Regions from separate parts of the Leclercia sp. G3L genome, predicted to be linked through region 2. Evidence: predicted binding sites of a transcription regulator. Region 2 holds the regulator's gene; each other region holds the start of a gene.
The links. The regulator PurR, encoded in region 2, represses purine synthesis genes. The targets are predictions, from matches to a motif close to CANGCAAACGTTTGCNTG.
Positions count from the first base shown of each region.

Region 1: a site for PurR is predicted at 2,029-2,046, ahead of purL (phosphoribosylformylglycinamidine synthase). Genes of this name have one in related genera too.
Region 3: a site for PurR is predicted at 1,322-1,339, ahead of purM (phosphoribosylformylglycinamidine cyclo-ligase). Genes of this name have one in related genera too.

Region 1 is NZ_CP088265.1:2,404,527-2,407,809, reverse strand. It holds gene purL (phosphoribosylformylglycinamidine synthase) at 1-1,942, opposite strand, end outside; gene mltF (membrane-bound lytic murein transglycosylase MltF) at 2,211-3,283, shown strand, end outside.
Region 2 is NZ_CP088265.1:3,943,989-3,947,271, reverse strand. It holds gene punR (DNA-binding transcriptional activator PunR) at 6-938, shown strand; gene purR (HTH-type transcriptional repressor PurR) at 935-1,960, opposite strand; gene LRS40_RS20380 (YnhF family membrane protein) at 2,256-2,345, shown strand; gene LRS40_RS20375 (MFS transporter) at 2,510-3,283, shown strand, end outside.
Region 3 is NZ_CP088265.1:2,473,042-2,476,324, reverse strand. It holds gene LRS40_RS13265 (6-phospho-beta-glucosidase) at 1-1,122, opposite strand, end outside; gene purM (phosphoribosylformylglycinamidine cyclo-ligase) at 1,402-2,439, shown strand; gene purN (phosphoribosylglycinamide formyltransferase) at 2,436-3,077, shown strand.

The DNA.
Region 1 (3,283 bases), 1.5 Mb from region 2:
CCGCCACGGCCGGCAGATGCAGAACGCGGTTAACCGCCTCGGCAACGGTCACACCCTGCAGGTCGAGGGCTTTGCCGCTGGCTTTACGGGTCTGTACGTCGCGGGTCATCTTCGGCGTTTTGCCCAGCAGCACGTCCAGCGGCAGATCGATCGGCTGGTTGTCAAAGTGGGTATCGCTTAAGGAGAGATGCATCTCTTCGGTGGCTTCACCGATCACCGCGTACGGCGCACGTTCGCGGCGGCACAGCTCGTCGAACAGCGGCAGCTGATCCGGTGCAACGGCCAGCACGTAGCGCTCCTGGGATTCGTTACACCAGATCTCCAGCGGGCTCATGCCTGGCTCATCGCTCAGGATGTCGCGCAGGTTGAAGCGGCCGCCGCGGTTGCCATCGCTCACCAGCTCCGGCATGGCGTTGGAGAGACCGCCCGCGCCCACGTCGTGAATAAAGAGAATTGGGTTGGCATCGCCCAGCTGCCAGCAGCGGTCGATCACCTCCTGGCAACGACGTTCCATCTCCGGGTTGTCGCGCTGTACGGAGGCAAAATCGAGATCCGCATCAGACTGACCGGAGGCCATCGACGAAGCCGCCCCGCCGCCCAGGCCGATGTTCATCGCCGGGCCACCCAGCACGATCAGCTTAGCACCGACGACGATCTCGCCTTTTTGCACGTGATCGGCGCGGATGTTGCCGATCCCGCCCGCCAGCATGATCGGTTTGTGGTAGCCGCGCAGCTCTTCGCCGTTGTGGCTGTCCACTTTCTCTTCGTAGGTACGGAAGTAACCGTTCAGGGCCGGACGACCAAATTCGTTGTTAAATGCCGCGCCGCCCAGCGGGCCGTCGGTCATGATGTCCAGGGCGGTAACAATGCGCTCCGGCTTACCGAAGTCCTCTTCCCACGGCTGTTCAAAGCCCGGGATACGCAGGTTGGAGACGGAGAAGCCCACCAGCCCCGCTTTTGGTTTAGCCCCGCGTCCGGTGGCACCTTCGTCACGGATTTCGCCGCCGGAGCCGGTTGCGGCACCCGGCCATGGCGAGATCGCCGTCGGGTGGTTATGCGTTTCGACTTTCATCAGGATATGCGCAGGCTCCTGGTGGAAGTCATAGCGCCCTGCTTCGCGATCGGCGAAGAAGCGGCCCACCTCGGAACCTTCCATTACCGCGGCGTTGTCTTTGTATGCAGACAGCACGTGGTCAGGGGTTTTCTCCATGGTGTTTTTGATCATTTTGAACAGCGACTTCGGCTGCTGCTCGCCGTCGATAACCCAGTCAGCGTTGAAAATCTTATGGCGGCAGTGTTCGGAGTTGGCCTGCGCGAACATATAAAGTTCGATGTCGTTCGGGTTGCGGTTCAGCTTAACGAACGCGTCCTGCAGGTAGTCGATTTCATCTTCGGCAAGCGCCAGGCCCAGACGCAGGTTGGCGTCAATCAGCGCCTGACGGCCCTCACCCAGCAGGTCCACGCTCTGGACTGGCGCAGGCTGATGGTGGGAGAAGAGCTGCTGTGCGTCATCCAGAGAGGCAAACACGCTCTCCATCATGCGGTCGTGCAGTTCGCTTGCCACAACGGCCCACTGGGCGTCGGTCAGAGTGGAGGCTTCAACGTAATACGCCACGCCGCGCTCCAGACGATCAATCTGGCTCAGACCACAGTTGCGGGCGATGTCGGTTGCTTTAGAAGACCAGGGGGAGATGGTGCCCGGACGAGGCGTAACCAGCAGAAGTTTACCGTTCGGGGTATGGCTGCTCAGGCTTGGGCCGTACTTCAGCAGGCGCTCAAGCCGGACTAAATCCTCTGCCGTTAAGGGAGCATTCAGGTCAGCAAAATGGACATACTCAGCGTAAATATTGCTTACCGGAAGGTCGGCCGCCTGAAAACGTGCCAGCAGTTTGTTGATACGGAAGGCAGACAGTGCAGGCGAACCACGCAGAATTTCCATCATAAGTCTCTCGTCTTCGAAGCGCCGGAGGCGCTTACAGTGTGCGCAAGGGGGGAAAACGGGCGCCATTATAGTGGATCCTGCGCGCCGACGAAACCGTTTGCGTCGTAATAAAATCGACGTTGTCATTTAGCAGGAGATGTTGCAGCTCCCGCTAATAAGTTGCCAAGTGGCGTTACTTTGCGCAAAATGCCGCGAAATCTTTGGTAATACTTGTTTTTACTATGGCCCACATAAACCAGAACAATACACAGCACATAGAATCAACTTATTGAAAAAATTAAAGATTAATTATCTGTTCATCGGCATAGTGACCTTGCTGCTGGCAGCGGCCCTGTGGCCTTCAATCCCCTGGTTCAGCAAAGCCGAAAACCGCATCGCCGCTATTCAGGCGCGGGGGGAGCTGCGCGTCAGTACCTTGTCCTCACCGCTGACCTATAGCGCGATCAACAATAAAGTGATTGGCCTGGATTACGAACTGGCGCAGCACTTTGCAGACTACCTGGGCGTAAAGCTCAAAGTGACCGTACGCCAGAACATCAGTCAGCTGTTTGACGACCTGGATAATGGCGATGCCGATTTGCTGGCCGCCGGGCTGGTCTATAACAGCGAACGTAGCAAGAACTATCAGCCGGGCCCCACCTATTACTCTGTCTCACAGCAGCTGGTCTATCGCGTGGGCAGCCTGCGCCCGCGCACCCTTGCCGGTCTGACAGCAGAACAGCTCACCGTCGCACCGGGGCATGTGGTAATCGACGACCTGCGGGCGCTGAAAGAGAAGAAGTACCCTAACCTCAACTGGACGGTGGATGAGAAGCAGGGCACCACGGCGCTGCTGGAGCAGGTCACCGACGGCAAACTGCCTTACACCATCGCTGATTCGGTGGCCATTAGCCTGTTCCAGCGTGTCCACCCGGAGCTGGCGGTGGCGCTGGACGTCACTGACGAGCAGCCCGTCACCTGGTTCAGCCCCCTTGATGCCGACCAGACGCTCTCTGCCGCGATGCTCGATTTCTTCAACGGGATGAATGAGGACGGCACCCTTGCGCGGCTGGAGGAGAAATACCTCGGCCACGGGGATGACTTTGACTATGTCGATACCCGCAGCTTCCTGCGCGCCGTGGATAACGTGCTGCCGGATCTGAAGCCGCTGTTTGAGAAATATGCGCAGGAGATTGACTGGCGTCTGCTGGCCGCTATCTCGTATCAGGAGTCGCACTGGGACGCACAGGCTACCTCACCTACCGGCGTGCGCGGCCTGATGATGCTGACCAAAAACACCGCCCAGAGCCTGGGCCTGACCGACCGCACCGATGCCGAGCAGAGCATCAGCGGTGGCGCACG
Region 2 (3,283 bases):
AGAAAATGTGGTCAGAATATTCTCTTGAAGTGGTGGATGCCGTCGCCCGTAACGGCAGCTTCAGCGGAGCCGCGCAGGAGTTGCATCGCGTTCCGTCCGCCATCAGCTACACCGTGCGTCAACTGGAAGAGTGGCTGGCGGTGCCGCTGTTTGAGCGGCGTCACCGTGACGTGGAGCTTACCCCTGCCGGGATGTGGTTTCTGAAAGAGGGACGGTCTGTTATCAAAAAAATGCAGATCACCCGCGAACAGTGCCAGCAGATTGCCAACGGCTGGCGCGGACATATCTCCATTGCGGTGGACAATATCGTCCGCCCCGAGCGTACCCGACAGATGATTGTCGATTTTTACCGCCACTTTTCGGACGTCGAGCTGCGGGTGTCCCAGGAGGTCTTTAACGGCGTCTGGGACGCGCTGGCGGACGGCAGGGTGGAAATGGCGATCGGCGCCACCCAGGCGATCCCGGTCGGGGGGCGCTATGCGTTTCGCGATATGGGTACGCTGAGCTGGATCTGCGTGGTCGCCAGCCATCATCCGCTGGCCGCCATGGAAGGGCCGCTCAGCGATGATACCCTGCGCAACTGGCCCTCGCTGGTGCGCGAAGACACTTCCCGCTCGCTGCCGAAACGCATCACCTGGCTGCTGGATAACCAGCGGCGGATCGTCACCCCGGACTGGGAATCGTCAGCCACCTGCCTCTCGGCCGGGCTGTGCGTGGGGATGGTGCCGGTGCACTTTGCCCGTCCGTGGATCGACAGCGGCAAATGGGTGGCGCTGTCGCTGGAAAATCCCTTCCCGGATGCGGCGTGCTGCCTGACCTGGCAACAAAACGATATGTCACCGGCCCTGGCCTGGCTGCTGGATTATCTGGGAGACAGTGAAACGATGAACCGGGAGTGGCTGCGGGAGCCAGAGGTACTGACTCCCGGAGAGGATTAACGGCGGTAGTCGCGGAACGGTCCGTCCGCGACGGAACGGCGTTCAATCAGGCGCGGATGCACCTCAATGGACTGGGACTCTTCACGCTTGTTGACGATGCGGTCCAGCAGCATGTTGAAGGCGGTCTCACCCAGCGAATCTTTCGGCTGGTGAATGGTGGTCAGCGCCGGGGTAAAGAAGCGGGCGTTGCGCACGTTATCATACCCGATCAGCGAAACGTCCTGCGGGACGCGCAGGCCCATCTCATCGGCGGCACAGAGTGCACCCATTGCCATAATATCCCCGCCGCAGAAGATGGCGGTCGGACGCGGGCTCTGGGAGAGGATCTGCTGCATGGCGCGGTAGCCGGACTCCGGCTCAAAGTCGCCCTGCACGATCCAGTTTTCCGGCACCGTGATTAACGCCTCTTCCATCGCTTTCATAAAGCCCGCCAGACGCCCGGCCCCGGTGTTGCGCTCCAGCGCTCCGGGGATCACGCCGATTTCACGGTGGCCGCGTTCAATCAGATAACGACCGGCCATGTAGCCGCCTTCGAAGGCGTTATCGATTACCGAGTCGGTAAAGTCGGCCTTCGCTTCGCCCCAGTCCATCACTACCATTGGAATATTGCGGTACTCTTCCAGCATGGTGAGCAGGGATTCCGGGTATTCGGAACACATCACCAGCAGACCGTCGACGCGCTTCTGCGCCATCATCGACAGATAGGCCCGCTGTTTTTCGAGGCTGTTCCAGGCGTTGCCGAGGATCAGGGTGTAGCCTTTCTGGAAGCAGTTCTTCTCTACTGCTTCAATAATTTCTGCGAAATAGGGCGCTTCGCTGCTGGTCGCCAGCAGGCCGATCGATTTGGTGTGATTCACCTTCAGACTGCGGGCCACGGCGCTGGGAGAGTAGTGCAGCTCTTTAATGGCCGCCCAGACGTTGTTGCGGGTCTCTTCCGCAACAAAGCGGGTTTTGTTAATAACATGTGATACGGTTGTAGTGGAAACGTTTGCGCGTTTCGCCACGTCTTTAATTGTTGCCATCAGATGTCACTCCAGACCATATCTAAGCTCCTGAAAAACCAATAGGTAAACGTTTGCCTTCACTCGCCCTAATTGCGCAATTTGAATTGCGGTACGCCGGGAAAACGACACAGGACGTCAGGAGGGGGTCAATGGCCGGTACGCTAATAAATTTAGCGTGGAATTTTGTCTTATCTTGGCCAAAAGGGGAAGAGCAAAAACCGATATCAATCTAAATCCAGCAAGATTTTTACCCTGAACTGTGTAAAAATGAGCAGGCTCACTCTTAATAGGGTGATTAAAAGGAGAAAAATTGATGAGTACCGATCTTAAGTTTTCGCTGATTACCACCATTATTGTTCTGAGTCTGATTGTTGCCAGCGGTCTGACGGCGGCACTGCACTGATTGATGCGGGAGAGGTCAGCTCTCCCTCGTTCCTTCCGCTGATTGTTACGCGCCCTGCAAAAATCTTTTGCCAAATTGTTAACTTCTCATTTTTTGTGATTGGTGTCATGCTTTCGCCTTCATTGTTCTGTGTCGCCTGACGACACGGTGTCTGGAGTTGAAGTATGAGAATCAATTTTCCGCTGCTGGCCCTGGCCATTGGCGCCTTTGGTATCGGCACAACCGAATTTTCCCCGATGGGCCTGCTACCGGTTATTGCCCGGGGGGTAGATGTCTCTATTCCCGCTGCGGGCATGCTGATCAGCGCCTACGCCATCGGCGTGATGGTGGGTGCGCCGCTGATGACCCTGTTGCTGTCCCATCGCGGGCGTCGCAATGCGCTGATCTTCCTGATGGCGATCTTTACCGTCGGTAACGTCCTGTCGGCGCTCTCGCCGGATTACACCACCCTGATGCTGTCGCGTATTCTGACCAGCCTGAACCACGGCGCCTTCTTTGGCCTCGGGTCGGTAGTCGCCGCCAGCGTGGTGCCGAAGCATAAGCAGGCCAGCGCTGTCGCCACCATGTTTATGGGCCTCACCATCGCCAATATCGGTGGGGTGCCGGCCGCAACCTGGATGGGCGAAGCGATTGGCTGGCGGATGTCCTTCCTGGCGACCGCGCTGCTGGGCGTGGTTTCGATGATTGCGTTGTTCTTCTCCCTGCCGGCTGGCGGGGCGGGCGAAAAACCGGAGGTGCGCAAAGAGCTGGCGGTGCTGCTGCGTCCGCAGGTGCTGTCTGCCTTGCTGACTACCGTCCTCGGAGCCGGGGCGATGTTCACCCTCTATACCTACATTGCCCCGGTGCTGCATGACATCAACCAGGCGACTCCGGCCTTTATCACCGCCATGCTGGTGCTGATTGGCGTCGGTTTTTCCATTGGCAACTACCTGGGCGGC
Region 3 (3,283 bases), 1.5 Mb from region 2:
CTCAACAATAAACAGCGGCAGCTGATAGTGATCCCAGAACCAGTTCAGGGAGTAGCGCAGCCCAACGGGGTCAATCTGCCAGCCCCAGTCCGATTTCTGCACATACGGGTTGGAGACCAGGCTTTTGCTTTCGTCGTAATCCAGCTGCGGATTATCCGCCGTCGCTTTGGTGGCAAACGACATGTAGTAGCTGAAGCCGATGTAATCCACACAGCCCTGTTTCAGCGCCGCTTTATCCTCTTCGGTGATATCAAGATCAAAACCGCGACGGGCGAAGTAGTTCAGCAGGTGCTGCGGATAGGCGCCGCGGACGTGTACGTCGGTGAACCAGTAGCGGCGATGCATGGCGTTCATCGCCATCATCATGTCGTCCGGGGCGCAGGTCAGCGGGTAGATCGGGCACATGGCAATCATGCAGCCGATTCGCAGGGACGGATTAATATCACGCCCGGCTTTTACCGCCAGAGCACTGGCTACCAGCTCGTAGTGCGCCGCCTGGAACATCACCGGCTCGCGATCTTCGCCCAGCTGATATTTCAGGCCGGAGTTGGTGAACGGGGCGAAATCTTCGTGGAAGTTGGCCTGGTTGTTGATCTCGTTGAAGGTCATCCAGTACTTCACTTTGTGCTGATAACGCTTAAACACCACGCTGGCAAAGCGCACAAAGAAGTCGATCAGTTTGCGGTTACGCCAGCCGCCGAATTCGCTCACCAGGTGATAAGGCATTTCGAAATGCGAGAGGGTAATAACCGGCTCGATGCCGTGCTTCAGGCACTCGTCAAACAGATCGTCGTAAAACTGCAGGCCCGCTTCGTTGGGCTGCTGTTCGTCGCCTTTGGGGAAAATCCGCGTCCAGGCTATCGAGGTACGGAAGCATTTAAAGCCCATTTCCGCGAACAGCTGGATATCTTCTTTGTACCGGTGATAGAAATCGATGGCTTCATGGTTGGGGTAATTTTTGCCCGGCAGCACGCCGTCGGTGATTTCGCGCGGAACGCCGTGCGCGCCTGCGGTCATTACGTCTGCGACGCTCGGGCCCTTCCCGCCCTCCTGCCAGCCGCCTTCAAGTTGATGCGCCGCCACCGCGCCGCCCCACAGAAAACCCTCTTTGAATCCTGACATGCGATATCCCTCATTCAGCGTTAATTATCGGCAAAAAAGAGTACAGAAACCGGTTTCAGTGAAATGATGTGCATTCAGCGAAGGGGTTGCAAGAATAAGAATGTACCCGGTTTCATTTTCGTGAACGGGTTCAAGTTTGTGCGCCAGAGTGCGATTTTCTCTGGATTTTCAGAGGCGCTTTTTTCTGTTGCAGAATGGGCTCGCAAACGTTTGCCTGGACTGTTAGAATTGCGCCGATTTTTCTTACTATCGCAATGCAATCGCGTGGGGACTTGAGCCGTGACCAACAAAACTTCTCTCAGCTACAAAGATGCCGGTGTGGATATTGACGCAGGTAATGCGCTGGTTGACCGTATCAAAGGGGTAGTTAAAAAAACCCGCCGCCCTGAAGTCATGGGTGGGCTGGGAGGATTCAGCGCCCTGTGCGCGCTGCCGCAAAAATACCGTGAACCGGTTCTGGTCTCGGGCACTGACGGCGTGGGCACCAAGCTGCGTCTGGCAATGGATCTGAAACGCCACGACACCATCGGTGTTGACCTTGTCGCCATGTGCGTTAACGACCTGGTGGTTCAGGGCGCTGAGCCGCTGTTCTTCCTCGACTACTACGCGACCGGCAAGCTGGACGTCGACACCGCAGCCAGCGTGATCAGCGGTATCGCGGAAGGCTGCCTGCAGTCTGGCTGTGCGCTGGTCGGCGGTGAAACCGCTGAAATGCCGGGGATGTATCACGGCGAAGATTACGACGTCGCCGGCTTCTGCGTGGGCGTTGTCGAAAAATCAGAGATCATTGACGGCAGCAAAGTGACCGACGGCGACGTGCTGATTGCACTGGGTTCCAGCGGTCCGCACTCCAACGGTTATTCACTGGTGCGTAAAATTGTCGAAGTGAGCGGCTGTGACCCGCTGACGACCGAGCTGGAAGGCAAACCGCTGGCCGATCATCTGCTCGAACCGACCCGCATCTATGTGAAATCCATTCTGGAACTGATCGAGAACGTGGACGTTCACGCTATCGCCCACCTGACCGGCGGCGGTTTCTGGGAAAACATTCCGCGCGTGCTGCCGGACAACACCCAGGCCGTGATCGATGAGTCATCCTGGCAGTGGCCGGCGGTGTTCAACTGGCTGCAGGATGCCGGTAACGTCAGCGATCACGAAATGTATCGCACCTTCAACTGCGGCGTAGGGATGCTGATCGCCCTGCCGGCCAGCGAAGTGGACAATGCCCTGGCGCTGCTGCAGGCGAAAGGTGAAAACGCGTGGAAAATCGGTATCATCAAAGCGTCTGATTCCGAACAGCGTGTGGTCATTGAATGAAAAACATAGTGGTGCTCATTTCCGGTAACGGAAGTAATTTGCAGGCTATCATCGATGCCTGCAAACAGAAGAAAATCAACGGCACCCTCCGCGCAGTATTCAGTAACAAGGCCGACGCTTTCGGCCTTGAGCGTGCCCGCGAGGCGGGCATTGCCGCCCATGCGCTCAGCGCCTCCCAGTTTGCCAGCCGCGAGGCCTTTGACCGCGAGCTGGTGCAGGAGATCGACGCCTACGCCCCGGATGTGGTGGTGCTGGCGGGCTATATGCGGATCCTCAGCCCGGCGTTTGTGGCGCACTATGCCGGACGTCTGCTGAACATCCACCCTTCCCTGCTGCCAAAATATCCCGGCCTGAATACCCACCGTCAGGTGCTGGATAACGGCGACGAGGAGCACGGCACCTCGGTCCATTTCGTCACCGACGAACTGGACGGCGGCCCGGTGATCCTGCAGGCGAAAGTGCCGGTGTTTGCAGGCGACAGCGAAGATGACGTCACCGCCCGGGTTCAGGCTCAGGAGCATGCCATCTACCCGCTGGTGGTGAGCTGGTTTGTTGATGGCCGTCTGGAAATGCGCGACGGCGCCGCCTGGCTGGACGGCGCGCCGTTACCTCCGCAAGGACATGCGGCGGAAGAGTAGTTTTTTGCCCGGCGGCGCTACGCTTGCACGGGCCTACGGTACGTAGGTCGGGTAAGCGATAGCGCCACCCGACAGCCGTTGCACCATCGCTTCAACCCTCTATTATCCCTCAAGAATAAATTTAACTGTCATACTTTTCTGACACAGTTGGACATATAGTGGAAATGCTCGCCATAATAAAGGCGAGACGGATTTACCACGTCCTG